Regions from separate parts of the Streptococcus tangpeifui genome, predicted to be linked through region 3. Evidence: predicted binding sites of a transcription regulator. Region 3 holds the regulator's gene; each other region holds the start of a gene.

Region 1 (10,482 bases), 290 kb from region 3:
TGGTCAAGTTTCCCTTTTTGAGCTGTTAAAGCGTCTTCAATCGCCTTAGCCTGCGCTTGATTATCAGCATGTGCTGCTTCTACAGAAGGCTGTTCTTTCACGTCAGTTTCTGAAAAATTTACAGCTGGACTAACAGTAGCCACATTATCTTCGTTAAACTGAGAAACATCCGCCTTCGCTGTTTCCAAATCTTGTGAAATCACTTCTGATGTCGTGGTTGACGTTCCATCACCATTATCTTGCCTGTCAATTTCTGTAACGGTTGGATCAGTGACAGGCACTGCTTGATTGTTGCTATCAGTTTGAGCATCTTGGCTTTGACCGCCTTGAGCTTGCCCAGACTGTGCTGCCTGCTCCTGTGACACCGCTGGCTGATTCGTTTGATCGCTGCCGTTCGCGGCTTCATCAGCAAAAGCTGTATTCGTTGCAAAAACAGTAGCCAAAAGTAAACTACTAAAGAGCGTGTAGCTCTTGAATTTTTTTGTTGACATTTCATTATCCTCCCAATGATAATTAAAATTAAAAAAGTTTATTTATTCGATGAGCTCCCATAACTCATTCAACACTCTCACACATTGAATCGTTATCTCATCTTTCCTATCGTAACATTCAGTAATTGTTTTGTAAACTAATTTGTTTACTGAAAATATTTTATAGTAAAAATTTCTTTAATATTCAAATAATTTTTGAGTTTATTCCGCCCTACTGAGCTTTATCTTCTTCCCATTGCTATTGTCTGTATCTGTCACTCCATCAAAGTTGCAGTAAAATAAAAAACCAGTCCCAAACTGAACCGGCTTTCAAAACAAAAATTTAGAAATTGTGCTTTTTCATCTTAGCTTCAAAGATACCATTGATAATACTGGACAATTCTTGAGCCAAGTCATCTGGTAATTCCCCAGCTTCCTCTACCTTAGCATAAAGGTCTGGATGTTCCTGAGCAATCTTTTTTACCGTTGCCTTGGTAGCATGTCCCCGAAACATTTTAGGAATTCTTTCCATATATTCTGGTTTTACCAAAGCTAAAATTTTTTCATCCGCTGTCATATTTGATTTCCTCCCATTTCAAAAATTTACGCTTCGTTCTGACCTAGTCTACCACTTTTCTCACAAAAAAGAAATCTAAAAAACCTCCAGCCAGGAACTGAAAGCTTTAGACGCTTAAGAGTTATGCAGAAGGGGTATTCTCTTTGTATTTAAGACCTGTTAAAATAGAAACACCAAAGTAAAAGTACTAGCAGCAAACTCAAGAAATTCATGATTAGTATCACTCAAGTCAACTGGATTAGCAGCTCCATCAAAAGAAAACGATCTTAACAGATAAACAAAGAATTTCATTTCAAAAAAGGATTTTAAAAAGTGCGTTTATCCCACCTAGTAATCTTTAATGCTTACCTAATTCAAGCTATTGCTATCCTAGACTTATCCTTTAAAGGTAGGATTTCAGGGCTTTGGATAAAGCTTTGTACCCTTCTTGCGTTAAATGTAGCCCTTCTTGGGTATAAGGTTCTGCTAGTTGTCCTTGCTCATCAAGCAGAGCATCATAGACATCAACAAACTCAATTGCTGGTATGTTCAGCAGCTCTCGGTTCAAAGCTTGAATAGTCTGATTGCGCCGAATTTTAACTTTAGCTTGATAGCTTTCCGCTTCATTTATTGGCAGAACAGATAGGAGCGAGATAGGACAGCCAACAGCTTCAATTTGCATATGATGGATCAATTCTTCAATTTTTTCAGCAATAGCTGGCACATCATATCCCATACCAATATCATTGGTGCCAATCAGCAAAAAAATTCTATCGGGCTCCTGATGTCCCAAAACTTCTGGAATATGATCAGCCAGCCAATGGGCCGAAATACCAGCAATACCATGGTTAACAAAATTAAAATTATGCCCCAAATATTTTTTCAAAGGGAAAAATTCAACAATGGAATCTCCCATAAACAGGATACTGGCCTCTTTGACCTTCTCAGTCTGAAACTGATGGCACCGTTCCTCTTGATGATTAGTAAGCGCAGGATTATTTCTCGATTCAAACATCATAAGTTTAGTCTAGCAAAAAAATTAGCAATTGACCATTATAAATCAATAAATGGAAGTTAGAAGCCTTATCAGCCACCAGTTTAGCCGGTGGTTTTCTTAGAAAAGCTGGAAGCCCTAATAAAAAAAGCTCTTCTCGTGTCTAGCTATAAGTCACCGTTGACAGAGAGCCATAAAAAAGACCCACCATCCAAATGATGAGCAGATCTTTTAAGTATTTTATCAATATAGAAACTGAGCTTAGTCTTCTTTACGTTTCATACTTCCAAGAAGTGTTAAAGTAGAGAAGGCTACAATTCCAGCACCGAAGGCAGCAACACCATAGCTGTTAGCATCACCAGTTTGCGGCAGAGCTTGAGCTTTCTGCATCGTTGGAGTAGCTTGGGCACCTTGAGCAGCTGTAACAGGCTTTTCTGGCACTTTAGGAGCTGGCGAAGGTGCTGGTGACTTAGGAGGTTCCGGACTAGTAGGAGGCGTTGGTTCACCTGGTGTTGTTGGTGTTGGCGGCGTTGGTTGTCCTGGAGTTGGCATTTCAGCAACCGCCTTAACAATAGCCTTGTTATACTTAACGCTCACAGCAGATAGCTTAGGTCTCTCTGGTTCTTTTGGAGCTTCACCCGGAGCTTTAACAGCCAAGGAGTTCACAGCAAACCAGATAGCTGTTGGAACTCCAACATTGTTACCAGAAGCTGAAATGGTGAATGGCTCACCATTATAAGTCATTGCTGCGGCACCATAAGCAGATGTTTTGGTCCGTTTTTCTCCATCTGGATTGATCTTATCCCAACCGTCTTCACCGTCACTATTGAGAGCGGCACCATTAGCAACAAATTCATTATCAGATGGTGAATAAATAGCACCATCAGGATTAATCTTAACAGATGAATCTTTAAAGCCAACAAATTTATTCTCACCAATGTTAAGAACTTTCTCAACGTGATCACCGTATTCAGTTGTCCAGTGGTTGAGTGAAGACAAGCTGATAACTGAGTTGTCACCATTGATATTAATCAAATGACCATTTTCATCGTAGAACTTCACTTGCAAATCAGCAGTGATTTCCTTAGAAGGATCATCTGATGTTTGAGCACCAATAAAGATTGTCTTGGTTGGGTCATGATAAAGTTTTACAATAGCAGTGTTATCATTGCTAGTCGTACTGTTCAACTTATAAGTTGCGACAACCTTACCAATCTTAGTACCAAGGTAAGTTGCATTTTCAAGGCCAGTGTAAGTAGCCGTAACGGTATCACCAACATTCATCTTGAACCATGCATCTTCATTATTAGCGTATGGATTTTCTGATGTGAAGTCAGATCCTGGATACTTATCCGTATTAAATTGTTGAAGAATTTCATCTTGAACGTGGTTAGCTTGTGCTTCTTTAGTCACATATTGGCTAACACCGTCAATAGAAACCACTGCGTTTGGTTCATTGTTATAAATAAGTCCCTTAGCAACTGTTGCGTTTTCAGGATTTGATAGGTCTTTTACTTTAGCTTGGTAGTCATTGTAAGCCTTAACTTTTTCATCATAAGCAGCCTTATCAGCAATGTACTTTTCATTTTCTTTGTTGTAATTAGCTAATTTTTCTTTATAATCAGCAACATCTTTTTGATACTGAGTCAAAGTATTTTTAACTTCTTCAGCTTGCGCCTTATTAGCAGCATCTGCTTCTTCAACAGTATCATAAGTCTTAGTTTCACCTTGCGAAATAGTTACAGGCGGAACAACTACATTTGATTGTGTAGTATTAGCATCTTGAGCCCCATCTTTGTTGACATCACCTTTATCAGTATTGCCAGTTGATGGTTTGTTAGCTTCATTGAAGTTATTAACATCATTGACAGCTTGAGTCAACTCAGGTGAAGTAACTTCTGATGTCGTCGTTGTTTTGTTACCTTCAGTTTGTTGATCAACAACTTTAACTTGAGGTCCAGTAGTCGCAACTTGTGACGCTTGATTATCAGCTGCTGTATTAGCAGTTGTATCAGTTGCTTCATCAGCCAATACCTGTTGGCCAGCAGCGATTGAAGTTAAAACTAAACCGCTAAGAAGTGAATACTGAGTCAATTTCTTCTTTCCCATTTTAATAACCCTTCTTGATTATAGAAATTTAGCAATTGTTACAAAATTATTTTATTTGTAAAAGATTTGCTATGTCAAACAGTGTAACAAATTAGTTATTAAAAATCAATCTCAGGAGGCGTTTAAGGATATTTTATAAAAAAACTCAATATTTTCGTATTTCCAAAGTAATATTTGTTATTTTGGTGTAATTTTTCTATCAAACTACAATTGCTTTAGCGACTTCTTCAACACTCATACCAGAGAAATAGCGACTGATATCCACCGTTTTCAAGCGCTCCAAAATATCCATATATTCGTATCGGCACCCCAATAAGATATTCTCTACAGCGGCAACATCCAAGACACCAAAGAAATCACCATAAATCTTAATTCCTTTAATGATTGAATTTTCAACATTGGCAAAAGTGTTAATCTTACCGGCAGGATAACGAACATTGCGTTCAATGGTATATTCTGGTGCCTGACCATAAGTCCAATCCCATGTATTAAATTGCTCTTCGTAAGATTTTTGAATTTTAGCCAGTTCATCAGCACTGAGAACATACTCAGTCATATCAGGATACATTCCTTTCATTTTATCCAAAATTTTATCAGAAAACTCTTGAACTGTAATCTTCTCTGGCAGTTCACTTAGAATATTAGTCACGCGTGAACGCACAGATTTGACTCCCTTAGATTCAATCTTATCTTTACTAACTTTCAAAGCATTACCTAAGACGGTCATATCCACATCAAATAGTAGACAGCCATGGTGCATCATCCGCCCCTTATAGTAAGCTTGGGCATTCCCGCAAATTTTCTTACCATCAATTTCTAAATCATTACGGCCAGAAAACTCTGCTGTAACCCCCAGATCAGCTAATGTTGCAATCACAGGCTCCGAAAAGGTTTTAAAATCAAAAGCCCCTTCATCAGACTTATTAGAAATAATGGTGTAATTGAGATTGTTAAGATCATGGTAGACAGCACCACCACCAGATAAACGACGAACAACATGGATACCATGCGCATCCGTATATTCTTTATTGATCTCCTGAATAGCGTTTTGGTGCCTACCGATGATAATAGCTGGCTCATTAATCCAGAGAATAAAGATTTCATCTTCATCGACTAATTCTCGAAAGGCATACGCTTCCAAGGCAACATTGTAGGCAGGATTGTTAGACTTATTGACGATATATTTCATGTAGTAACTCCTCATATCTCATTCAAATTTTGTTAATATTACGATTTAACAAGATTTTCAAAACAAAAGAGTTCAGATCAACCAGAACTCTTTCTTCCTTTATTATACATAAATGAGCAGAATCAGCATATTATTTGCGTTTCGGTGGATTATGGATGGCTTCTCCAAGCACATCAGCAAAGGCTTCGTAAAGTACCTCAGAGAAGGTTGGATGTCCATGAATAGACTGGAGCAATTCATCAACGGTCAGTTCATTCTCCATAATAGTCGAAGCTTCATTAATCATTTCAGCAGCAGACGGACCGATAATATGAACACCAAGAATTTCATGATACTTGGTATCGGCAATGACTTTTACAAAACCTTGAGCTTCATTTGACGCAATAGCACGACCATTGCCAGTAAAGCTAGCCTTGCCGACCAAAATATTGCCATACTGTTGACGGGCATCTTCTTCTGTGATACCACACATGGCCACTTCCGGATGAGTATAAACGGCAGCCGGCGTATAATCAAGATGAGCCTTACGGACATTACCCCAAATAGCATTTTCAGCAGCAATCTCACCCATGCGGTAGGCAGCATGGGCCAACATCTTGATACCATTAACATCGCCCGGTGCGTAAATTCCAGAAATAGAAGTTTCTTGGTAATCATTAACCTTGATACGACCATGCTCCATTTCCAAATTAAGTTTTTCCAAACCTTTTAACTGTGGTACTCGGCCGATAGATAGAAGAGCCTTTTCAGCAACTACTGCTTCGCCATTATTAAGTTTAAGCGTCAGTTGATTGTTGGCCTCAACAATTTCAGAGACACCGACCTGTGTCTTAATTGTCATCCCTTTCTTCGTCAGGATTTTTTCTAGTTCCTTCGATACTTCTTTATCCATAGCAGGAATGATACGATCAGCCATCTCAATAACAGTAACTTCAACACCATAAGAGGCCCATACTAAACCTAGCTCAATACCAACAACGCCACCACCCATCACAGCTAGCGACTTAGGCATTTCACGCAGGTCTAAAATGTCATCAGAAGTCAATACTAATGAAGAATTAATACCCGGAATATTAATACGAGAGACTGTTGAACCCGTTGCCAAGATGATACTGCGACCCTTAATTGTCTCAGAGCCAATTGTCACGGTCTTATCGGGATTTACTGTGGCAAAACCATTGAACATGGTAACCTTATTAGCCTTGAGGAGACCGCGAACACCACTAGTCAATGTTTTAACCACTGAGTTCTTAAAGTCAACAGTCTTGTCCATATCAATGCTGTAGTTAGTTGATGCGAGATTAATGCCGCGGCCTGCAGCAATCTTTAGACCATCCAAAATTTCTGCATTTTTCAGATAGGTCTTGGTCGGGATACAGCCTTTGTTGAGGCAGACACCGCCATACTCTGCTTTTTCAACGATAGCGATCTTTCCGCCTAGCTGAGCACCACGAATAGCGGCATAGTAACCAGCAGGACCGCCGCCGACCACAACAATATCATACTCATCATCAGCTAGGGCTGCAGGGGTTGGTACAGCATCAGGAACCGGAGCCTTAGGAACTTGCAGACCTGCGGCTTCTAAATTAGCAGTCGCTTCTTCGACAACTGGCTCTGGAGAAGCAGGGGCTGACGCAGTACCAGTATCCACAACTTCACCTTCCGCACCAATATAACCAATAACTTCGGTCACTGGTACTGTTTCACCAGCTTGATGGACAATTTTAACCAAGATACCAGAGTCTTCCGCTTCGATTTCCATATTGGTTTTATCGGACATGATTTCAAGGAGGATATCCCCTTCTTGGACGGTGTCTCCTTCTTGTTTTTTCCACTCGATGATTTCGCCTTCAGACATATCAACACCGAGCTTGGGCATAATAATTTCTACTGCCATATTTAAGATACCAAGAGCGAAAAGAAAGCAACTGAATCTAGGAAATCGTAGAAAATCCTGATTTTCCAAACGACTGGTCTTTTGTCCGAGCTTCCCGCTCGAGTTCAGTTTCCTCTTTCTCTCGCTCTACATCCTTTCTTTATTGTGATTTTGTTTAAAAATTCTTCTACTGATAGCCTATCTCGTTATTTCGCCGTCAAATCAACAATTCCATTGGGTTTTCAAGGATGTGCTTGAGGTCAACCATGAATTTAGCGCCATTCATACCATCGACAATCCGGTGGTCAATGGTCAAGCAGAGCTGCATGATTGGACGGATAACAATCTCACCATCAACGACAACAGGTGTCTGCACTGTTGCTGCCACACCCAAAATAGCTGAGTTTGGCTGGTTGATGATTGGGTTAAAAGACTTGGTTCCAAACATTCCCAAATTAGTAATAGAGAAGGTTGAACCAGACATCTCGGCCGCCTTAAGCTTACCATCCTGAGCCTTCTTGATAACATCTTTTGAAGCGACGACAAATTCAGACAGACTCATCCTGTCAGCACCATGAACGACTGGTACTACAAGACCATCATCTAAACCAACTGCGATGCCTAAGTTGACAAAACGGTGCAGCTCGATATCCTTGACATCATTAATCAGAGAAGCATTGAGGTATTTGTGCTCTGGTTTCATTAGAGTACGAACAACAGCTAAACCAATCAGGTCGGTAAAAGTTACTTTTTGCCCAGTTTTTTCCATGATTGGGTCGATGACTTGCTTACGAAGCGCCATAAGGTTGGTCATGTCAATATCGTAATTAAGTGTAAAGGTTGGTGCTGTCAGATAAGAATTTGTCATACCCTTAGCGATAGCCTTTCGCATCGCAGACATTGGCTTAATGTCAACACCTTCTGGAAGACTTGCTTTAGCTTTAAGTACCTCGGAAGTCGGCGTAGCTGCTTGAGCCGGCGCTGTCACTTGGCTAGCAGCTAAAATATCTTTCTTAGTCACCTTACCAAAGATTCCTGTACCCGAAATGCTTGTCAAGTCTACACCTAGATCAGCTGCCATCTTACGAGCTAAAGGTGTTACCTTAGGCTGAGTACCCTTGAAGTTCTCAACATCGTCCTTATGGACACGGCCATGAGGACCAGTTCCAGGTACTTGTCCAAGATCAATTCCTTGCTCGGCTGCCAATTTACGGGCTGCCGGGGTTGCACGAACTTTACCAGAACCCTGCGGTTTGGCGGTAGGAGTAGAACCAGCTTGCACTTGCGGAGCCGACTCTTGAACCGGCACTTTTGCTTGAGTTTCAGTCGCTTGCGGCACTTCTTGAGGAACTGTCATCGATGCTGTTTTTTGAACAGCAGCTGAGACTGATTGACTAGCTGAACTAGCCTCTATCACTTCCCCAGCCTCACCGATATACCCGATAACTTGGGTAACGGGTACAGTATCACCAGCAGGGTGGACAATTTTGACTAAGACACCAGAGTCTTCGGCTTCAATTTCCATATTGGTCTTATCCGACATAATTTCAAGAAGGATATCGCCTTCAGCAACAGTATCACCCTCTTGTTTTTTCCACTCGATGATTTCGCCTTCAGACATATCAACACCGAGCTTGGGCATAATAATTTCTACTGCCATAATCTATTTTTGCAAGCACGACGCTTTCTGAGCTGGCTTGCTACCATCCTTTCTAATACTGTTAGAGTGATGTTCTTAATTTCCGTTATTTGCCATTTTGATCATTGCAGCCTTAATTTTCTCGACATCTGGCAAGATGGCTTGTTCCAAAACACGCGCATAAGGAACTGGCACATCTTCGCTGGCCAAACGTACGATTGGATGATCAAGATAATCGAAGGCTTCACTCTCAGTAATCATAGCTGCGATTTCACCGATAAAGCCGCCTGTCTTGTAGGCATCATTGACCAGCATAACCTTACCCGTTTTCTTGACCGAATTAATAATCAGTTCTTTATCAAGTGGCACGAGAGTGCGAGGGTCAACAACTTCAACATTGATACCTTGTGCTGCTACTTCGTCAGCGGCCTGCAGGACACGCTCAAGCATGCGACCGTAGGTCACAACAGTCAGGTCAGTTCCTTGGCGCTTGATCTCTCCCTTTCCCAGCGGAATGTAAAAATCAGGGTCGAGATTAACCTCTTCTTTTTTACCGTAGAGGGCCTTTGGTTCCATGAAGACAACAATGTTATTGTCTTGAATGGCTGACTTGAGGAGGCCCTTGGCTTCATTGGCGTTGCCAGGGGCAACCACCTTGATGCCTGGAATGTGGGTCAACCAAGCCTCCAGAGATTGCGAGTGCTGGGCTGCTGAACCGATACCAGAACCCGATGCCACGCGGAAAGTGACAGGGGTCTTGAGACCACCACCAAACATATAGTTATTCTTAGCACCATTATTGACAATCGCATCAAGGGCGATCGTCAAGAAATCCATAAAAGTGATATCTACGATAGGACGCAGTCCTGTGATAGCGGCCCCAATAGCTGATCCAGCAATAGCAGCTTCTGAAATTGGCGTATCTTTGATGCGTTTGGGGCCAAACTCCTCGTACATACCAACTGAGGTACCAAAGTCTCCGCCGTAGATACCGACATCTTCACCCATTAAAAAAATTTTCTCATCTTTACGCATTTCCTCGGTCATTGCGAGGTTTACAGCTTCGCGCAAGGCCATAGTTTTTGTTTCTGTCATTGTGTTCTCCATTAATCTATCAACTACATTCGAAAAATGATTACAACTTAATCTACCCAGACGTCTTCAAAAGCTACTGAAAGCTCTGGATCCGGACTATTTTGAGCAAATTCATAAGCATCGGCAATTTCTTTAACCGCTTGCTCATGGATAGTATCCAGCTCCTCTGCTGTGATATCTGTTTCTTTAGCTGCAAAGTCCCGGAACTTCAAAAGCGGGTCTTTAGCTTTCCAGCTATCCACTTCTTCTTTGCTACGGTACTTACCAGCATCAGCTGTCGAGTGACCGAACCAGCGGTAGGACTCAACTTCAATAATGGCTGGGCCATTGCCAGCACGGACATAGTCTACTACCTCTTGCATCTTATCATAGACAGCCATGACATCATTACCGTCTTCAACATAGTAACCTGGGATACCATAAGCTTCTGCACGGGTATAGAGGTGAGGAGTGTTTGTCGCCTTGTTGATAGCCATCGAGATACCATAGCGATTATTGATGATAAAGAAGATAACCGGTAGCTTCCATGTTGCTGCCATATTGACAGACTCATG
Region 2 (10,482 bases), 760 kb from region 3:
TCGCCAATAAACACCGGTGCTTTCCAGACCAACGGCTTCCACATGAAATTGTCTAAGAAAATCGTGGCAAGCACGTAGGCCTTTAGTTGTTGTATCAAAAGTTGCCATCTCACGCTTTGGACGAGTTGAGGTGAGTGACCCATGTAAAATACAAACAACAATATTGGCTTGATGGACATCAATACCTGCACAAGATTGATAGAGAACATCCATGACAATTCCCTCCTTCCTAAAATAAGAGAGCTTATCTACCGAATTTTAGTCGTATTTTTATACTCATGCTTATCGCATATTTTGGGGTGCTCGTCAGTAGAGTGGATCAGTTTTGCCCTCGATTACTAGAATCATTAACTCGTCAACCACAAAGCCCTCACTAAGATTATACACCTAGTGAGGGCTGTGTGTCCGTTTTCATTATTCTGTGGGTGAGGGCGGAGCCATCATGGATGTCTTGCCCAACCTCATGGACTTATTGGCTTAAGGAGCGTTTGGCAGTCTGGAGATAAGCTGTCAAAACTTGCTGCCGTAAAACAAGAGAACAGTAGAAGTTAGAACCTTAAAATGGGAGAGCTAGGAAAATCGCAATCGCCATTTTATGAAGATTTACCAATCTTTTGTAACTCTTCAGAGGTTACAATACTTCATAGGTGAGAGCTAAATCATCATGGCTGTCTATCCTCGTTCGTGTTGATAGGCTAACCCTGCTAGGACCCTTCTGATTAAGAAATCTTCTGGTTGATTTTTTTAACCTTATGCATTTCATCTTTAATAGGACAGGCACAATCGCAGTCGCCACAGGATCCTTTTTGTTTAATATAATGACGCAGACCAGCTAGAACAGCTAGGGCAATCAAGCTTGCAATAATAAAGGTTGACATAAATTAAACCTCCACATTTATAGTTTATCTGCTAAAGGAAGATTTTCCAAGGTAATGACTTTTTCCTTGACCTGACTCGGTTTCCTCAGGATAAAATAAACCATGCCCCCAACAATCAATAGAGCTAGACCTGTCCAAACAGTGAAAGTCCTACCATAAAGCAAGACCAAACCTAATTGATAGATAACTAGACTGACTAAATAGGCTAGACCAGTTTGGAAACCAATGGCCAGCAAGGTCCATCTGAGGTTGCCCATTTCCCGGCGAATAGCTCCGATGGCCGCAAAGCATGGAGCACAGAGGAGATTAAAGGTCAGGAAGGAATAGGCAGCTAGAGCTGTATAATCTCCTTGAAGGCTGGACCAAAGAGCATGACTGGTCTCGGTCGCATCTGGATTGTGGTAGAGAATCCCAAAGGTCGCTACCACTGTTTCCTTGGCTGCTAGACCAGTAATGGCTGCAACTGTCGCTTTCCAGTTTCCAAATCCCAGCGGTGTGAAAATCCAAGCTAAGAGACGACCGAGACTGGCCAAGATACTTTGGTCAGTTTCAACCGCTTGGAAAGCAAAATTATAGGAAGACATAAACCAAATCAGGACAGTCAAGCTAAAGATGATAGTCCCAGCTCGTTTGACAAAGCTCATAGCCTTCCCCAAGGCATAACGCAACACGGCTCTAGTCTTAGGCAGGTGATAGCTAGGCAATTCCATAATAAAGGGACTGGTATAACCACCCAAGAAGGAGGTTTTCTTAAGGGCGATCCCTGAAAAAATGATAGCCAGCATCCCCATAAAATAGGTACTTGGAGCAACCCAAGGGCTGTTGGGAAAGAAAGCTCCTGCAATCAGGGCAATTATGGACAGTTTAGCTGAGCAAGGCATAAAGGTTGCTGTCATAATAGTAATACGACGATCCCGCTCATTTTCAATAGTTCGGCTGGCCATAATTCCCGGTACACCACAACCTGTTGAAATCAGCATCGGAATGAAGGACTTTCCTGACAAACCAAAACGTCGGAAAATTCGATCCATGACGAAAGCAATCCGACTCATATACCCAATGTCTTCCAGAATGCCTAGACAGACAAAAAGAACAAAAATTTGGGGCAAAAACCCCAGTACAGTCCCAATCCCAGCAACAATCCCATCCACAATTAAGGACTGGAGCCAGTCGGCCACCCGTAAATCCTGTAAAATGTTGGTGACTAAATCAGGAATATAGCTACCGAAGAGGACATCATTGACCCAATCTGTTCCAAAGGTGCCCACCGTCTGAATAGAGAGGTAATAAACCATGAACATAGCCATAGCAAAAATCGGCAAGGCTAAAATCCGATTGGTCACAATCTTATCAATACGGTCAGAAAGAGTCATCTTAAAGTCGTCATCCTGACTCTGAGCCATCTGACAGACACGTTCAATAAAAGCGTAACGCTGGTTAACAACAATCGTTTCTGAATCTTCGGTAAAGACTTCTTCAGTAATCTTGATAATGTCATCAATCTCTTTCTTTTGGAAAGGGGAGAGGTTGACTTCTGCCTGAACCAGTTGATCCCTCTCAAAGAGTTTGATGGCATAAAAGCGGCTGGACCTCTGAGGTACTGTTTGACCAAGCACTTGAATAATTTGGGCCAAAGCTGCCTCAAATTTATCATCATAGGCTGGATACTGGATGGTCTCCACACTAGCCTTGGTAGTCTGACTGGCTTTTTTAATGGCCTTGTCAACACCAGTATTCTTCAGGGCACTGGTTGCGATGACTGGTAAGCCTAATTGATAGGATAGTTTTTCAGCATTAATAGCCTTCCCTTGACTCTTGAGCACATCACTCATATTGAGAGCAAGGGTAACTGGAATGCCTGTCTCAATCAATTGGGTCGTCAGATAGAGATTTCGTTCCAAATTAGTTGTATCAACCACATTTAAAATAGCATCCGAATGGTTGCTAAGGAGATAATCGCGGGCAATCTTTTCTTCTGGGCTATAAGGAGAAAGCGAATAGATGCCTGGCAAATCCTGAACAGTTACACTTGATAATTTTTTAACCTGACCGCTTTTTCTCTCAACGGTAACACCAGGCCAATTCCCCACTTGCTGGTTGGTTCCCGTCAGCAGATTAAACAGGCTGGTTTTACCACTATTGGGATTCCCAATAAGAGCAATTTCTGTCATTCCCTGTCTCCTTCCTCATCCTTGATTCTAATAACACTAACCATTTGAGCTTCTGATTTCCGCAAGGTCAATTCGTAACCTCGCAGACTGATTTCGATAGGATCCCCAAGCGGTGCTACTTTACGCAAATAAATCTTAGTATGTTTGGTCAAGCCCATATCCATTAAGCGGCGCTTGGCCTCATTGAGAGCATATATATTTTCAACATACGCAGACTGACCGACTTTCAATTCCGATAAGGGGAGAATTTCTTCCTCCTCAGCTAAATCAGCTACATCAATATTAGCTAATATTGATGTGTCAAAAGCCAAACGATTAGCTTTTAAGAGGATAATGGCACTGGACTTGGTCTTAGACAGGACTTTTAAGGTCGTATCTACCCTGAGGCCCAGATTAGAGAGGTGACGCAGGCTATCTTCTGGCAGATTAATACTGACAACTTGATAGGACTTATTTAAGTCTGCCTCTTGTAAAATCATCAGGACCTCCTTTGCTGACAAGAAAAAATTTTACTGTTACTATTATACCATAGAAAAGCCCATTAGATAGGCGTTTAAAGAAGATTGGAATCATTTCAAAAAGGAGCGAAAAATTATAATCTTTCGCTCCTTTTTCCGATTATTATCCAAACTAGACCAAAAACTAGATCACTCTAATCTCTAGGCTGCTTATAAGACCTTCCCGAGGAAGTCCTTAGTCCGCTCTTCCTTAGTATTTTCAAATACTTCTTGAGGACTGCCCTCTTCGACAATGATACCGCCGTCCATGAAAATAACACGATCAGCGACCTCACGGGCAAACCCCATTTCATGAGTGACGATGACCATGGTCATACCAGACATGGCCAAATCTTGAATAACCGCCAAAACTTCTCCGACCATTTCAGGGTCTAAGGCAGAAGTGGGTTCGTCAAAGAGAAGAACATCTGGATCCATAGCTAAACCACGGGCAATAGCAATCCGCTGCTGCTGACCACCTGAAAGTGAGGTTGGATTAGCCTTAGCCTTGTCCTTGAGTCCGACTTTCTCCAATAGCTCATAGGCTTTCTTTTCCGCCTGACTCTTGGATTGGCCCTTGATTTTAGTTGGCGCCAAGGTGATATTTTCCAGTACATTCATATTTGGGAAGAGGTTAAACTGCTGGAAAACCATCCCCATTTTTTCGCGCATTTTGAAAACATCGTTTTTCTTGTCAGTGATATCAACACCTTCAAAACTGACAGTCCCTTTGGTAGGAACTTCTAACAGATTCATGGTCCTAAGAAAGGTTGATTTACCAGATCCTGACGGACCAATAATAGCGACAACTTCGCCTCTTTTAATATCTAAATCAATCCCATTAAGAACTTCATTTTGTCCAAAATACTTATGCAGATTTTTAATGCTAATCAAGGTATCTGTCATGCTTTTTGTCCTTTCCCGAGACGATTTTCAAGCCACTTCTGACCAGCCGTTAAGATGGTTGTCAGCATGAGGTAGTAGAAGGCTGCAAACAAGAGGGGCTCCAAAGGAACGTAAGTCGTTGCCAAAACAGTTTGGGCACCATTCCACAATTCCATAATTCCAATGGTTTGCAAGAGCGAACTATCCTTAATGATGGTGATAAATTCATTACCCAAGGCCGGCAGGATATTTTTAAAGGCCTGTGGTAAGACCACATAGCGCATAGCCTTTCCAGGCTTAATTCCCAAAGAATAGGCAGCTTCAGTTTGTCCCTTAGGCACGGCTTCAATCCCTGCTCGAACAATTTCAGAGATATAAGCCCCGCTGTTAAGCGAGAGGATAATGATACCTGGAATTAGGCGTGAAAAGTCTAGTTCGACTGTTCCAAATCCAATAGAAGGTGCGTTTTTAAAGTCCATCCACAAGAAGGCAATCATGATTTGCACCACCATAGGAGTCCCGCGAAAGACCCAGACATAAAAGCTCACCAACCAGTTCAAAACTTTGATAGACGAACGCTTAGCAAGAGCTACCAGTACACCAAGAATGGTCCCAAAGAAAACCACACAGATAGAAATCATAATGGTGACAAGAACACCATAGTTAAAATAACCCCAATACTTGGGTAAAAAAGAAAAATCGAAATGCACAGATTTACTCCTATTTTTAAATAGCCAATCGGCTGTTTCCTAATGACGGGCAACTGACTTAAAAGAAGACGCCTCATCAATAAATTTGTAAATCATTCTACCATAAAATGTATAATAATACAATGTTATTTTATAATTTTCGAAATTCCTCAAAATTCCTGCATATTTTTCTGGAAAAAATAACTAGAAGGTAAATAAAAAGCCATTGGGAATTTTTCTGAGCTGGCGCAAAGAAAATCATCAATTGCCTTTGTAGTATTTTATTGTTAACTTAGATGGATTTAGAAGACAAAGTGTCCCTCTGCCTTTATTGGATCTGCGATTCTTTCTTCATTTTCTCCCTCTTTGTCAGCAGCCGTGTTTTCCTATGCATGGCTATATTTCCATTTCTTGTCGTTGCATCTACAACAAGAAACCTTTTAATATTCTTTGACAATCGTAAAAAAAAACGCTCCACTATGGACTGTATCCTCACTGTTAGATTATAGTTTAGTCCAACTTTAAGGATAAATACCTAGAGCGTTTTTCAGTGATACGGAATGGGTAAGTGCTGCTCACCAGTATTAATCGTGGATTACCACAAATTACTAGGCAGTCTGGTTAATGCTTAAGCTAATTTAGTGAAATCAAGAACCTTGCGACCCTGAATTTTGCCTGCTTCCATTTCATCAAAGACATCAGGTGCTGTATCCACATCAACTGTTTCAACAATCGGTACAACCAATCCTTGCGCACCAAAATCAAAGGCTTCTTCCAAATCTTTTCGTGTTCCTACGAGCGAACCAACAACACGAATGCCATCAAGAACAGTTTTTACAATAGAAAGTTCCATATATTCTGATGGAAGGCCAACAGCCACTACTGTACCGCCCGCACGGACACTATCAATAGCTTGGTTAAAGGCAACTTTTGAAACTGCGGTTACCACTACCCCGTGACAACCACCTGTTTTCTCTTGAATATAGGCAGCAACATCGTCAACTTCTTTGCCATTGACAATAATATCTGCGCCAGATTCTTTAGCCAGATTGAGCTTATCTTGGTTGATATCTACAGCGACAACTTGCGCATTGAAAACTTTTTTAGCATATTGAACCGCTAAGTTGCCAAGACCACCAGCCCCAAAGATACAAATCCATTTACCAGGAGCTGCTCCTGCTTCTTTAATAGCTTTGTAAGTAGTTACACCTGCACAGGTAATCGATGAGGCTTGAGCAGGATCTAAAGCTTCAGGCACTTTGACAGCGTAGTCAGCAGTAACAACTGCATATTCACTCATACCGCCATCCACGTTATAGCCAGCATTTTTAACAGAACGACAGAGGGTTTCGCGACCTGTTGTACAGTATTCACAATGGCCGCATCCTTCGAAGAACCATGCAATAGAGACACGATCACCGACTCTTAACGATTCAACACCTTCGCCAATTTCTTGGACGATACCAATACCTTCGTGACCAAGAATACGTCCAGGCACTTGACCAAAATCTCCATGAGCAACATGCAAGTCGGTATGACAAACACCACAGTACTCAACTTTCACAAGTGCCTCTCCATATTCAACCGTCGGTAAAGCATGATCCACTACCTCAACACCATTTGATGCTTGGTTTACAACAACTGCTTTCATATCACTTCCTCCTATATATAATTATTTTTTGTAATCGATTACAGGAATATTGTACATTATTTCACAATACTGTCAAGTATTTTCTGTAAATCAGCAGAGGAACAGAATCATACTGCTCCAAATTTCATCTAAAACAAGAGATCTAGGTACTAAAATTTCTCGTAAAGATTGGTTTTTCTTGTATCATTAATCATACAAAACAGCCATTGCTAAAACTTCAAATCTACCATTAGCTAAGATACCTCCAAGTCCACAATAGTTTTAGATAAGGATAACCACTTAAATTTGCCTGTTATTATTTCTTGATGAACATCTAATTATGATTCTCCTTTAAATAGGCGGTTTATTTGCGTCTGGGGCAAAAGTCCAGACTCGTTAACATTGTTCTAGATTTACCAGATCGATGCAGTTGTTGGGAGTAGGACTTGTTGGATACGCCAAGAAGTCTCATCTCTGCACAGTTCAAGTTCATGAGGTGCTTTAGCACCAATGAACCACTGCTGATTGGCTTTCTGTAACTGGTTTAAGTACTGTGCAAGTGATAGGTCAAACAGTCTGGGAGACTGTTTGAGAAAACCAAGATCAACTGTACCTAGGTGGGATTGAAATACTCCAGTGGACTTTGGTAGTCTGGGGATAGACTGCCAAAGCCTGCCACCTAAAAACAAGAATGTGGCAGAGATCTGAGCCCTAAAATAGAGAACGGGGAAAATCAAAATCGCGATATTATCACAATTTACTGATTGAGCCCCACTCTCGGACTAAAAATAAATGGAAACTAAAAGCCTTATCTGCCACCAGCCTAGCTGGTGGTTTTCTTGTTTTTCTCTCTGAGAAAAACTGGCTGGAAGCCATAAAAAAATCGGACTAAAAAGCCCGATTTTTCTATGATTATCTTAATAAAGCAGGTCATAGATTTCCATAGCGATTAGGTCAATGCTATCGAAGGTGTAAGTCTCACGTGCCTTGACATCACGCAACGTGAAAACAGGACCATTTTCAGGATCGTTCGCAAAAGAAACTTCCGCAACAACAACACCGTCACGTTCAAAATTTCGTTTCAGATTACTCCCATCTGTCGTCATCAAATTGAGACGATCAATGATTCTCACCAAATGTGATTCCATGTAAATTCTCCTTAGCTAAGATACAAGGAGCTTGGAAATCTAAATATCTCCAGCTACTACTTTTGCTCCTTGCTCCATTAATCTTTTAATCAATTTCATTTTACCATAAACTAGGAGAATGGGATAGGTGGAAACCCTAAAATAGCCAAATTTGCCCTGTTTTGCCAGTATTATCCTTTATATTAAACTGAAATTCACTTATTCTCTGTAAAGCAGAACCATACACAAGGTTTTAAGGATCAATTCTTTCCTATTAATAAGATTGGTAGATAATGGCCTTGATGGCATGCAGGCGGTTCTCAGCCTCTTGGAAAATGATTGGGCTAAATTTTTGAAAAATCTGGTCGGTGATTTCTAACTCGCTGTAACCATATTTATCGTAGACTTCCTGACCAATGCTTGTATTGAGATCATGAAAGGCAGGTAGGCAGTGCATGACGATGGTTTCTGGATTTTGCGTCATATCTAGGAGTTTCTGATTAACTTGGTAGGGCAGAAGCAAATCGATTCTATCCTTAAAATCTATATCTTCTCCCATAGAAACCCAAACATCAGTGTAAATCATATCTACACCCTTAACAGCTGCTGGATCGTCAGTTATCAGCAGTTTGGCTCCAGTATTGTGCTGTTTGGCCAGATCGACAATCGCTTGATCCGGCTGCAGACTCTCAGGAGCAATAATGGTGCAGTTAACACCAAGGATGGCAGAGGTGACTAGGAGAGAATTAGCCATATTGTTGCGGCCATCTCCGATATAAGCGATACTCAGACCTTCCAAGCTTCCAAAATGCTCCTTAAGGGTTAGAAAGTCTGCAATCATCTGGGTTGGATGCCAGGTATCAGTCAAGCCATTCCAAACAGGTACGCCAGAATATTTAGCCAAGGTTTCGACATCATCCTGTTTAAAGCCCCGATATTCGATACCGTCAAACATGGAGCCCAAGACCTTGGCCGTATCAGTCACCGACTCTTTCTTGCCTAACTGGGTTTCACCTGCTCCTAAATAGGTTACATTCATTCCTAAATCTTGACCGGCTACTGTGAAGGCGGAACGTGTCCGGGTTGACGTTTTCTCAAAGATTAGGGCGATGTTGAGTCCTTCCAAGTATCTGTGAACCTGCTTTTGTTTCTTAAGCTTCTTAAATTTAGCAGCTGATTCAATCAGTTCCAGCAGCTCTTCTTTAGTAAAATCTATCTCTTTTAAAAATGATTTAGCCATATATTTTCTCTTTCTTGTATTTTTATACAATAATTTTACAATAATTCAGCTATTTGTCAAGGAATATCTGTATTTTATTCATTTAGCTTTTGTTTTTAGCACTCTTGAGATTTGTCTGCTAAAATTCAATCTTTTTGCTTGCTTTCTATAGTTTGAATGTTATAATAACAGCATAGACTTTGACCAATATTGACTATAGGTCAAGATCGGAGGTTTACTATGTTATGTCAAAATTGTAAGCTCAACGATGCGAGCATACATCTCTATGCAAACGTTAATGGTCAGCAAAAGCAGATTGATCTCTGTCAAAACTGCTACCGAATTATGAAAGCTGATCCAGAAAATATTCTCAACAGTAATTTAACTAGCCAAAATCCACAGAATCAATCCATGGATTCTTTCTTTGATGATTTCTTTGGCGATTTAAACAACTTCAGGGCTTTTAACCCAGACTTGCCTAATTCCCCACAAACACAGGCAGGACGCGATGGTGGTAACCGTGGAGGCAATAATGGTGGAGCTAATAGGGGACGTCGTTCTCAGGCTCAGCCTCAGCAACCCGAAGGTATCTTGGAGGAGTTTGGTATCAATATTACTGATATGGCCCGTCGTGGCGATATCGATCCTGTCATCGGCCGCGATCAGGAAATTGTCCGCGTCATTGAAATCCTCAACCGGCGGACCAAGAATAATCCTGTCCTAATTGGTGAACCTGGTGTTGGTAAAACCGCTGTTGTTGAAGGCCTAGCGCAAAAGATCGTTGATGGTAATGTGCCACAAAAATTGCAGAGCAAGCAGGTTATCCGCTTGGATGTGGTCAGCTTGGTTCAAGGAACTGGTATCCGAGGTCAATTTGAAGAGCGCATGCAAAAGCTAATGGAAGAAATTCGCCAGCGGCAAGATGTTATTCTTTTCATTGACGAAATCCATGAAATCGTAGGTGCTGGTGGTACAACAGATGGCAGCATGGATGCTGGTAATATCTTAAAGCCAGCCCTAGCTCGCGGTGATCTGCAACTGGTTGGAGCAACTACCCTCAATGAATATCGTATCATCGAAAAAGATGCCGCTCTGGAACGACGAATGCAGCCTGTCAAGGTAGATGAGCCTTCTGTGGAAGAAACTATCACTATTTTGCGTGGTATTCAGCCAAAATATCAAGACTATCACCATGTTAAATACACCGATGACGCTATTGAAGCTGCTGCCGTCCTCTCTAACCGTTATATCCAAGACCGTTTCTTGCCGGATAAAGCTATCGATCTTTTGGATGAAGCTGGCTCAAAGATGAACTTGACTCTTAATTTTGTTGATCCTAAAGAAATTGACAAAAGGTTGGTGGAAGCTGAGAATCTCAAGGCCCAA
Region 3 (10,482 bases):
AGTAAAATTCCAGCCCGCGCTCATGCAGCCAATCAACAATAGCCCGACTATCTTCCTCAGAAATCACTTGGTGCATAAGGACTGTTCCTTGATGCTCTACATAGGAACCATTCCCACCAATCATCCCATCTAAGCCCATGTCCCAGAGTTCAGGCTGGACTTCAGCATGGCTGCGGCCGGTACAGATATAGACTAAATGCCCATTGGCTCTAGCCCTTTGTACAGCCTCAACAGCAGATTGAGGCAGATGATTTTCATAATCCACCAAGGTGCCATCCACATCTAAAAATACAACTTTTTGGGTCATCCTGATACCTCCACTTCTTTATAATGTTATTATAAAGAGCTAACGCCAGAAATGATGCCTTTTTTCTTCGAAAAACTGATACTATCCTATGCTAATCCCAAAATTTGCAATCTAGGAGTCTAACCGTTATGATAAAGACATGACATCTATTAAAACAATCATGAACCAACTTCCCAATAAATTAGCCTTTTATGATAAAAAGGGTCTGCCTCTCTACAATAATGGTCAAGCCGACGGCAGTCTCTTGCCAGACCAAGAAGCTCATCCCTTGGAAGATTGGTTGCTAAAGAAACTTACTGAGAATCCCACCAAATCTTTAAGCTTTCAGGTACCTACTCAAGCCTTTGACCAGATTTTAATGCAAACTTACCAGGCAGCCTTGGATGAACAGGGACAGATTATCGGTATTATGGAAACCATCACCGATTTCAAAGAGCCCCTGACGACCTATCTGGAAGATAGCGCCCAAGCCTTAGTTGGCTGGTCCGATGCCACTTCTGGCCCTTCTATCAAAAGCGAAGACTGAATTTCCATAAAATACCCACAGCAAAAAGCCTCCAGCCAAATAGATTCTTCCTAGCTTGGCTAAAGGCTTTTTATATTAGACAGGCGACTGACTAGATCGTCATAACTTCTTTCGCTTCCCTCTATTCGTCCCGTTCAACTGGCTGAGGACCAAAGCTCTGCGAGGTCGGCATGATTTCAATCCGATTAACATTGACATGTTTAGGCTGCTGAGCCAGCCAAAGAACCGTATTGGCAATATCTTCTGGCCTAATGGCATGAGCGCCTTTATAGAGGTCGCTAGCCCGTTGGTCATCGCCTTTAAAGCGGATATTGGAAAATTCTGTTCCCTCACAAAGACCCGGTTCAACATTAGAAACCCGAATCTTGGTACCGGCTAAATCTGCCCGCAGATTCAGCGAGAACTGTTTCACAAAAGCCTTACTAGCACCGTAAACATTGGCACCTGGGTAGGGAACCGTGCCTGCCGTTGAACCGATATTGATGATATAACCAGACTTGCGAGCCACCATTTGCGGCAGAACCTGCCGTGTTAGATAGGTCAAACCAACAATATTGGTTTGAATCATGGTAGTCCAATCGTCAACATTTGCCTCGTAAGCTTTATCTAAACCCAAAGCCAGACCAGCATTATTAACCAGAATATCAATGGTTTGCCAATCAGCCGGCAGGCTAGCCAAAGCAGAATCAATAGCTTCCTGGGATGTCATATCCATCTGCAGGGGATAAAAATGAGCGCCCAGTTCTTGAGCAAGTTTTTCTAATTTAGCCAAACGACGACCAGTCCCGATCACCCGGTAGCCTTCCTTAACAAAGAGCTCTGCCATGGCTAAACCAAAGCCTGCTGTTGCTCCTGTAATCATTACTGTTTCAGTCATTGATACCTCCTATTTTGAAGAACGTCATTGTCATTAATAGAAAAGGGAAGGAAATAGCCTATTATAGACTACTGCCTTCCCACCTCCGCACAGTTGATTTTCAGCTTTTTCACCCCCCACCAGACTCATCGCTTGCCTAGAAAAGGAGAGTCAGACTTCCTTCTGCCTTAGCTGTCAGATAAGAGGCTAAACGCCAGCTCAGATCTATCCCCCCTTGCTTACTGTTTTAAAAAAATATAGGGGGAGAGTTTTTATCCTTCTACTGCTTGTGCAGCTGTAATAATAGCTAATTTATAGATATCTTCGGCACTCGAACCGCGAGACAAGTCATTGACCGGCATATTGAGACCTTGTAAAATTGGCCCAATTGCGTCAAACATTCCTAAGCGTTGAGCAATCTTATAGCCAAGATTACCCGACTGCAAATCAGGGAAGATGAAGACATTGGCATGTCCGGCTATATTGCTGTCTGGAGCCTTAATAGCCGCAGTCTCTGGCACAAAGGCTGCATCAAATTGCAGTTCCCCATCCAAAGCTAGCTCAGGAGCCAAGTCCTTAGCTAATTTAGTAGCTTCTTGGACCTTTTCAGCCTGAGGTGCCTTGGCACTCCCCTTGGTAGAGAAGCTCAGCAGCGCAATTTTAGGATCCAAGTCGAAAATCTTAGCTGTATCAGCCGTATTTACCGCAATTTCAGCTAACTCTTGAGGAGATGGATCAATATTGATAGCACAATCAGCAAAGATATAACGCTCACTGGTGTTTTCCCGATTCATCAGAAAGACACCAGATGTTCGAGAGATGCCAGGTTTCGTCTTAATAATTTGCAAGGCAGGCCGAACCGTATCAGCTGTTGAATGAATGGCACCTGAGACCATGCCATCTGCCAAGCCCATCTTAACCAGCATAACGCCGAAATAGTTGACATCCCGCAAAAACCTATCAGCATCTTCTGCCGTCGCCTTTTCTTTACGAATTTCCAAGAAAAGTTCCTTCATCTTAGCAAAATCCGCATAAGTATCAGGATTGATGATCGTATAATTTTGGTCAGCAAAACCAAGTCGTTTAAGGAGATTCTTAACCTGCTCAGCTTCACCTAAAATAATCGGATCAACCAGACCTTCAAACTTCAAACGAGCAGCCGCCCGAACGACTCTTTCATCATTTCCTTCTGGAAAAACAATTTTAATACCTTTACCAGCAATCTTACTGCGTAATTCCCCAAATAAGCTTCTTATCATAGGATAAACCCTCTATTCTAAATTATGTTGTAGATTCATGATAGCGCTTTCGAAATCATCTGTCAAGCCAGATTCATAGATCCGTTCTTGACCCGTAAAAGGATCGGTTAAACATAGAGAATGACAGTGGAGAGCCTGACGTTTCATTCCATAATCCAAGGAGCCGCCATAGAGGTCATCTCCAAGGAGAGGCTGACCAATGTGCGAAAAATGTACTCTAATTTGATGGGTTCGACCAGTATGCAGCTGAATATCCAGCAACTTCACCCGACCGAAACGCTCTAAAACCCGATAGCTAGTATGGGCATACTTGCCTGAGGAATGTACTTGACGGGTAATAATACTATCCGATACTCGAGCAATAGGGGCAATAATTTCTCCCTGATCTGGTAGGTCCTCCTGTCCAGCTACCAAAGCATAATAGCGCTTCTCAATGGTTTTGGCCTGCAGGGCCTTGTCCATACGTGAATGGGCATAGCCGTGCTTAGCAAAGAGCATGAGACCGCTCGTATCCTTGTCTAAGCGCGTAACAATGTGGACCTGCTGATTTTCATAACCTTTTTCCTGATAGTAAGCCTTAACAAAATTAGCGATAGTTTCCGAATGAAGGATGCTAGGGATACTAGCATACCCCGCTGGTTTATTAACCACTAAGAAATTATCATCCTCAGCAATGATAGTCAAAGGGTGATGAATAGGCAGCAGATTAGGGCTTCCCACTTCTGCTGGAATATCAACTGCTACCTTATCTCCTTGAGTCAATAAATAAATGGCATTTCGTTCAATGCCATTTACCCATATATGTCCGCCCTGATATTTTATCTTAGCTAAAAGACCCTTAGAAATATCATGTCCCTTGAGGAAGGTCTTGATCTTGCAAGAGCGATCAGCGATAAATTCAAATCTCACGTTTCTACCTCACCGATAAAGGCATCCTTAACCCGCTCCCAGAAACCCGTATGATGGGGGGTTGACAGAAAACTAATTTTCTTATCATCCAGACAAAATTCCATCTTAGCCACATTGCGATAACTATAGGATTTATTATCAAAGGAGACTGTATAGGAGCCAACGCGTTTAGGTTCGATGGTCACGGTTTCCCCCTTAGGAATAATAGCTGAACTCCCTAAGGTCCGATAGACACGGTTGTTGAGACTAGCAATTTCCGTCATCTGAAAAGCCTCTACCGTTGGATGGAGGACCGCTCCGCCAATGGATTTGTTATAGGCTGTGCTACCTGTCGGTGTTGAGACCGTAATCCCATCACCGCGGAAACGTTCCAGAGGCGTGCCATTGATAGAAACATCCGCTACCATGGTTTTTTCCAAACGACGCAGGCTAGCTTCATTAAGAGCCCGAGCCGTCACCACTCGACCATCGGCCATAGTTACAGTCACTCGCAAAAGGGGATAGGAAATCTTCTCCCCTTGGTTTGACCGAAGATTTCTCAAAAAGGTATCCACTTCAAAGTCCCGATAATCAGTATAAAAACCTAAATGACCGGTGTGAATGCCAACAAAACGCACCTTATCCAAAGATTTCTCATACATGTGAAAAGCCGACAGAAGCATGCCATCGCCACCAATGGAAATCACAATATCAGGATTGTCCTTACTGAGATAAAAATCCCGATCGGGCTTGAGAGCCGCAAAAATTTTGGAGGCGACTCGTTTGCTTTGGTACTTACCGTTAGCAATAATGGCCACCCTAGTCTGAGGCTTACCTGTATAATTCATCTGTGTCATCACTGTTTCCTACACCATCACTTAGTTTTCTGCTAACAGGATCATACAGAAGCTGAGCTTCCTTGATATCATCCCGAATTTTTCGCATTTCTTCATCCAACTCACGCGCAATCCTAGAGGTTACCTCAAGCCGCTGCTTAATTTCTTCCGGGAAATCCCCTTTATATTTGTAATTAAGTGAGTGCTCAATGGTAGCCCAGAAATTCATCGCCAGTGTCCTAATCTGAATTTCGGCCAGCACGTTTTTTTGTCCGTCAATCGTATCAACTGGATATTCAATAATCACATGGTAAGACCGATAGCCACTGGCCTTACGATTATTGATATAGTCTCGCTCTTGGACGATTGTCATATCATGACGCTGACGAATTAATTCTAAAACCTCTTGAACGTCATCAACAAACTGGACCATAATACGCACACCAGCAATATCTTGCATATCCTCGGCCAAATGCTCTTCCTTAACACCACGAAGAAGCATTTTTTCCTTGATACTTTCAATTGGCTTAACCCGACCGGTCACAAATTCAATAGGCGAATGGCGATTCTGCTTGCGGAATTGCTTACGAATGCCTCGAAACTTAATTTTCAATTCACCAACAGTCTGAATATAGGGGTCTAAGAAGGCTTCCCATTCCATATTTGTCTACTTTAAACTCCTGTTTTTCTAGGCTTATGACTAATCAACAGTCATGCCTTGTCAATTAGTCCACATTTTTATAAAATTAGTTTAAGTAAAATTATACCATAAAAAGGGCTACAGAAGGAAAATCAAAATGAATCATTTGGAAATCGAATACAAGACCATGCTTAATAAGGCTGAGTTCAATCGAATGGAGACCCTCTTTTCACACATTCCGGCTATCACCCAAACCAACTACTACTTTGATACCGATGACTTTATTATGCGAAAAAAGCGTTTGTCTCTGCGTATTCGTACCTTTGACAAGGGAGCCGAACTAACTCTGAAAATTCCTAAAGAGGTGGGCACCTTGGAACACAATATTGATCTTAGCCGCCAAGAAGCGAGACAGATTATTGAATCTTGTCAATTTCCTGACAATGCCATTAAGGACCTCATTCATGAGCACGGTGTTGACTGCGACCAGCTTAAAAATTTAGGCCACTTGACAACCGTTCGGCGGGAAAAAGAATCTCCCATTGGTCTCATGGCCCTAGATAAGAACAATTACGCAGGCCGAATTGATTATGAACTAGAGCTTGAAGTTGAGGAGCCTGATAAGGGCAAAGTCGATTTTGAAGCCTTCTTATTAGAAAATAACATTGATCTTAAATATGCTAAAAGTAAAGTAGCACGCTTCTGCTCAACCTTAAAACAAAATGATAGATTTTTTAAATAGCGATAAAAGGCTGGAAAAATCAGCCTTTTTTGGTACAATATAAAAGGAAAATTCTAAGATTTCGAGGCCTAAAACTAGGGAAACTCCTCCCCTCAGTCACCCTTGATTTTCTTACACACTCAATAAGCCTCTGAGCTTATCGCTTATTCAAAGGAGAATGACACTGTCATGGTAGAAACTAGCACCCCAAAATTATTTTCGCTGACATCTAATACTGCTATTGCAGAAAAAATCTCACAAGCAGCTGGAATTCCGCTTAGCAAATTAGCTTCTAAGCAATTTTCCGACGGTGAAATCATGATTAACATCGAAGAAAGTGTCCGTGGCTATGATATCTACGTCATCCAGTCGACTAGCTTTCCTGTTAATGACAATCTCTGGGAACTCCTAATTATGATTGATGCCTGCAAGCGGGCTTCGGCTAATTCAGTCAATATCATCATACCTTACTTTGGTTACGCTCGCCAAGACCGCATTGCTCAGCAGCGCGAACCTATCACAGCCAAGCTGGTCGCTAATATGTTGGTCAAAGCCGGAGCTGACCGTATCCTAACGCTTGATTTGCACGCTGTTCAAGTACAAGGGTTCTTCGATATTCCAGTTGATAACCTCTTTACGGTTCCTCTCTTTGCGGAACGCTATGTTCACATGGGACTCAAGGGTTCTGATGTCGTTGTCGTCAGCCCCAAAAACTCAGGTATCAAACGAGCTCGTAGCTTGGCAGAATACCTAGATGCTCCAATTGCTATCGTTGACTATGCTCAAGACGATACTCACCGTGAAGAAGGGTACATTATCGGAGAGGTCGCTGGAAAAAAGGCTATCTTGATTGATGATATTCTCAATACCGGTAAAACCTTCGCTGAAGCGGCTAAAATTGTCGAACGTAATGGTGCTTCTGAAATCTATGCGGTTGCCAGCCACGGTCTATTCGCCGGTGGAGCCGCTGAAATTCTCGAAGCAGCTCCTATTAAAGAAATTCTAGTGACTGACTCTGTAGCTACCAAAGAAAGAGTCAGCAGCAATGTTACCTATATCTCAGCTAGCGGGCTGATTGGTGATGCTATCACTCGCATTCACAACCACAAACCACTCAGTCCACTCTTCACTTATACTGCCGAAGACGAGGATTAAGAGATGATTTATCTTGATAATGCTGCGACAACTCCTTTAATTCCAAGTGTTATCGACGCAATGACAGCGGTTATGACCGACAATTTTGGCAATCCGTCCAGTATCCATACCTATGGACGTCAAGCCAGCCATCTCTTGCGGGAAAACCGGCTTACTATAGCCAAGACTTTAAAGACTCAGCCTAGAAATATTATCTTCACATCTGGAGCCACCGAAAGCAATAACATGGCCATTCAGGGCTACGCTCTAGCCAATCAAGATAAGGGCAAACACTTGATTACCACTGCCATTGAGCACCATTCAGTCCTCCATGTTATGGACTATTTGGAAAAGCGATTTGGTTTCCAAGTGACCTATCTCCAGCCTGATGCCAACCATCAGTTCACTGTAGAGGCGCTCAAAGCTGCCCTTAGAGAAGATACCATCCTAGTCTCGACTATGATGGCCAATAATGAAACCGGAGATCTTTTCCCTATAAGCGACTTTGCCCAGCTTTTGGCTGACCATCAGGCAGTTTTTCATGTTGATGCTGTCCAAGCCATGGGCAAAATGGCTATTCGGCCCGAAGAACTCGGTGTTGATTTCCTTTCTGCTTCTGCTCATAAGTTTCACGGTCCTAAGGGAACGGGCTTTCTCTATGCCAAACCTCATCACATGGACAATCTCCTGCACGGTGGCGAGCAAGAGGATAAAAGACGGGCTAGCACTGAGAATATGATTGGCATTACAGGTATGGCTCAAGCACTCAAAGAGGCCGACCAAAACTTAGATGGGAACTATCAAAAAGTAGCTCACCTCCGCAATGTCTTCTTAAAAGAATTGACTAAGCAAGGCCTAGACTACTATCTCAACGGGAGTGATAACAGCCTTCCCTATGTCATCAATATCGGTTTTCCGCGAAGCCATAACAATCTTCTCCTAACCCAATTAGACTTAGCAGGATTCGCTGTATCGACGGGTTCTGCCTGTACCGCTGGTACTGTTGACCCCAGTCATGTTTTGGAAGCCTACTACGGGAGCGACTCCTCTCGCTTGGACGAGTCCATTCGCATCAGCCTGTCAGAACTCAATACCCCTGAGGAATTAATCAAACTCGCAAAACAATTAAAAGAAATTATAGGATGATACCATGGCATTTGAAAAATCTATTCACTTGGACGACTGTAAGTATACCTATACCATCAGTCCTAAGATTAAAAAATATACACTGAGAGATACAACTTTTGAACCAAATAAACTTGGTCATTACGAACTTAACCGTCTTCTGGAAGAGGTTCCCAATTCTGGACAAGGTTTCCCTGTTAAAATTACTATTCACAAGGATTTGTCTTCCTTTAAACTCAGTATCACCGACCAGTCTGGACTGCGCTTGGTCAATATCTTTAAATCAGACAAAACAGCTATTATTCAAGATAAATTTTACTTTTTGATGGATAGCTTGGTCGAGCGAGATATTTTTACGAAAACAGAAAATGACAGTCCAAATCTTTGATTTCGATAGAAGAATCCTATGCTAACATAGGATTTTTTTATCACAAATTTGTTGCAGTTTTCACAATCTTGTTCTACAATTAACTTAGAACTATTGACTTTAAAATAGATTGGAGATAGTCAATCATGGTTATTGATAAATCTATTCCAAAAGCGACAGCCAAACGCCTATCGCTCTATTATCGAACTTTTAAACGCTTTAATGCAGGGAATATTGAAAAGGCCAGCTCCAAGCAAATTGCTGAAGCTATCGGAATCGACTCAGCCACTGTTCGCCGAGATTTTTCTTACTTTGGTGAACTAGGGAGACGGGGATTTGGTTACGACGTTAAGAAGTTGATGAATTTCTTCGCTGATATCCTTAACGATCATTCTATCACTAGTGTAGCCCTAGTCGGCTGCGGGAATATGGGCCGAGCCCTGCTCCACTACCGTTTTCATGAACGCAATAAGATGCAAATTATAATGGCATTTGATACGGATGATCATGAACTGGTTAATACTAAGACAGACGATGGCATTCCTATCTACGGTATTTCGACCGTCAAAGAGCATCTCAAAAACTCTAATTGCCAGACGGCCATCCTGACTGTTCCCAGTCTTAAAGCCCGGGAAGTCGCTGATCAGCTAGTAGAGGCTGGTATCAAAGGAATACTGAGCTTCTCTCCAGTCAATTTGCACCTGCCTGAGGGTGTCTTTGTGCAATACGTCGATCTGACCAGTGAACTCCAGACACTTCTCTTCTTTATGAATCAGAATCACTAAAAGTATTAAAGTTCAATAAAATTGAAGAGCATGTAAGATAGATGCTTATAGATTTTTTTCTAGGTCATCTTATGAGTTAGCGATACTGTCTATTATATGCCCTTTCAACTGCCTTATGCTCCTCTTCAAAGATTAGCACAATGTGTGGGGAGGCAAGTTTCCGTCCCATCTCTTTCTCAATTCATATTTTACCACCTAGGAGGTTTTCCTTAATGAAGCAAAAACCAATCATTGGTATTACAACAAATGAAAGGCCTAACAGCGATAACATCACCACTAGTTATACTCCCAAAGGATTTGTCCAAGCGGTTCAAAGGGCTGGTGGAATTCCTCTGCTCCTGCCTATTGGTTCCATCGATGATGCTATCGAGTATGTTGGTATGGTGGATAAAATTCTATTGATTGGTGGACAAAATGTTGATCCTGAATTCTATCACGAAACAAAACAGGCATTAGATGATGATTTTTCTCACCGCCGAGATATTTTTGAATTTGCCATTATCGATGAAGCTATTCGTCAAAGAAAATCTATATTCTCCGTTTGCCGTGGTACCCAACTAATGAATGTGGCTCTGGGAGGTAACCTCAACCAAGCCATTGAAAATCACTGGCAGGAGGCTCCGACTGACTATCTCTCCCATGAAATGACGATCAAAGCCAATACAAAATTAGCTGAAATCTACGGCTCTGAAACCACAATCAACTCCTTCCATCATCAGAGCATTAAGGAACTCTCTCCCTATCTTGATGTTATTGCTGAGGATCCTAAAGATGCAACCATCGAAGCCGTTGCTTCCAACCATCCTGATATCCATTTTTTAGGAGTCCAATGGCATCCAGAGCATCTGATTGGCAGTCGGCAGGAAGATCAAGAGCTCTTCAACTATTTTGTCAACGAACTATAGGCATGAAAAAAGCGATTGAAAATTAAGAGGCTGCTATCCTCTCATATCATTAAGCAGCTTCCCAAGAGCTAAGCTACTTACTTATCATTTTGACCAGACAGTTTTCTACTGCCTGGTCTTTTTATTAGCAAGT

The links. Region 3 encodes Rex, which represses fermentation and respiration genes when NADH is low (regulators of the CRP and FNR family bind a similar motif). Its sites were predicted from a motif close to TTGTGAANTANTTCACAA; they were not measured.
Region 1: a site for Rex is predicted at 7,358-7,375, ahead of lpdA (dihydrolipoyl dehydrogenase). Genes of this name have one in related genera too.
Region 2: a site for Rex is predicted at 6,821-6,838, ahead of adhP (alcohol dehydrogenase AdhP). Genes of this name have one in related genera too.

The regions. Positions count from the first base shown of each region.
Region 1 covers NZ_CP172427.1:663,016-673,497, reverse strand. Annotated here, with positions in the region: gene ACFSN5_RS03260 (GbpC/Spa domain-containing protein) at 1-491, opposite strand, end outside; gene ACFSN5_RS03255 (hypothetical protein) at 814-1,047, opposite strand; gene ACFSN5_RS03250 (SGNH/GDSL hydrolase family protein) at 1,430-2,044, opposite strand; gene ACFSN5_RS03245 (GbpC/Spa domain-containing protein) at 2,282-4,129, opposite strand; gene ACFSN5_RS03240 (lipoate--protein ligase) at 4,329-5,318, opposite strand; gene lpdA (dihydrolipoyl dehydrogenase) at 5,449-7,215, opposite strand; gene ACFSN5_RS03230 (dihydrolipoamide acetyltransferase) at 7,412-8,854, opposite strand; gene ACFSN5_RS03225 (alpha-ketoacid dehydrogenase subunit beta) at 8,930-9,928, opposite strand; gene ACFSN5_RS03220 (thiamine pyrophosphate-dependent dehydrogenase E1 component subunit alpha) at 9,976-10,482, opposite strand, start outside.
Region 2 covers NZ_CP172427.1:1,709,995-1,720,476, forward strand. Annotated here, with positions in the region: gene ACFSN5_RS07830 (IS110 family transposase) at 1-213, opposite strand, end outside; gene ACFSN5_RS07835 (FeoB-associated Cys-rich membrane protein) at 720-878, opposite strand; gene feoB (ferrous iron transport protein B) at 896-3,049, opposite strand; gene ACFSN5_RS07845 (ferrous iron transport protein A) at 3,046-3,528, opposite strand; gene ACFSN5_RS07850 (amino acid ABC transporter ATP-binding protein) at 3,718-4,452, opposite strand; gene ACFSN5_RS07855 (amino acid ABC transporter permease) at 4,449-5,141, opposite strand; gene adhP (alcohol dehydrogenase AdhP) at 5,749-6,771, opposite strand; gene ACFSN5_RS07865 (DUF1797 family protein) at 7,668-7,898, opposite strand; gene argF (ornithine carbamoyltransferase) at 8,152-9,117, opposite strand; gene ACFSN5_RS07875 (ATP-dependent Clp protease ATP-binding subunit) at 9,337-10,482, shown strand, end outside.
Region 3 covers NZ_CP172427.1:950,026-960,507, reverse strand. Annotated here, with positions in the region: gene ACFSN5_RS04430 (Cof-type HAD-IIB family hydrolase) at 1-307, opposite strand, end outside; gene ACFSN5_RS04425 (sodium transporter) at 447-833, shown strand; gene ACFSN5_RS04420 (SDR family oxidoreductase) at 955-1,710, opposite strand; gene pta (phosphate acetyltransferase) at 1,962-2,948, opposite strand; gene ACFSN5_RS04410 (RluA family pseudouridine synthase) at 2,961-3,857, opposite strand; gene ACFSN5_RS04405 (NAD kinase) at 3,854-4,693, opposite strand; gene ACFSN5_RS04400 (GTP pyrophosphokinase) at 4,668-5,333, opposite strand; gene ACFSN5_RS04395 (CYTH domain-containing protein) at 5,470-6,054, shown strand; gene ACFSN5_RS04390 (ribose-phosphate diphosphokinase) at 6,223-7,188, shown strand; gene ACFSN5_RS04385 (cysteine desulfurase family protein) at 7,192-8,313, shown strand; gene ACFSN5_RS04380 (DUF1831 domain-containing protein) at 8,318-8,680, shown strand; gene ACFSN5_RS04375 (redox-sensing transcriptional repressor Rex) at 8,806-9,444, shown strand; gene ACFSN5_RS04370 (gamma-glutamyl-gamma-aminobutyrate hydrolase family protein) at 9,657-10,349, shown strand.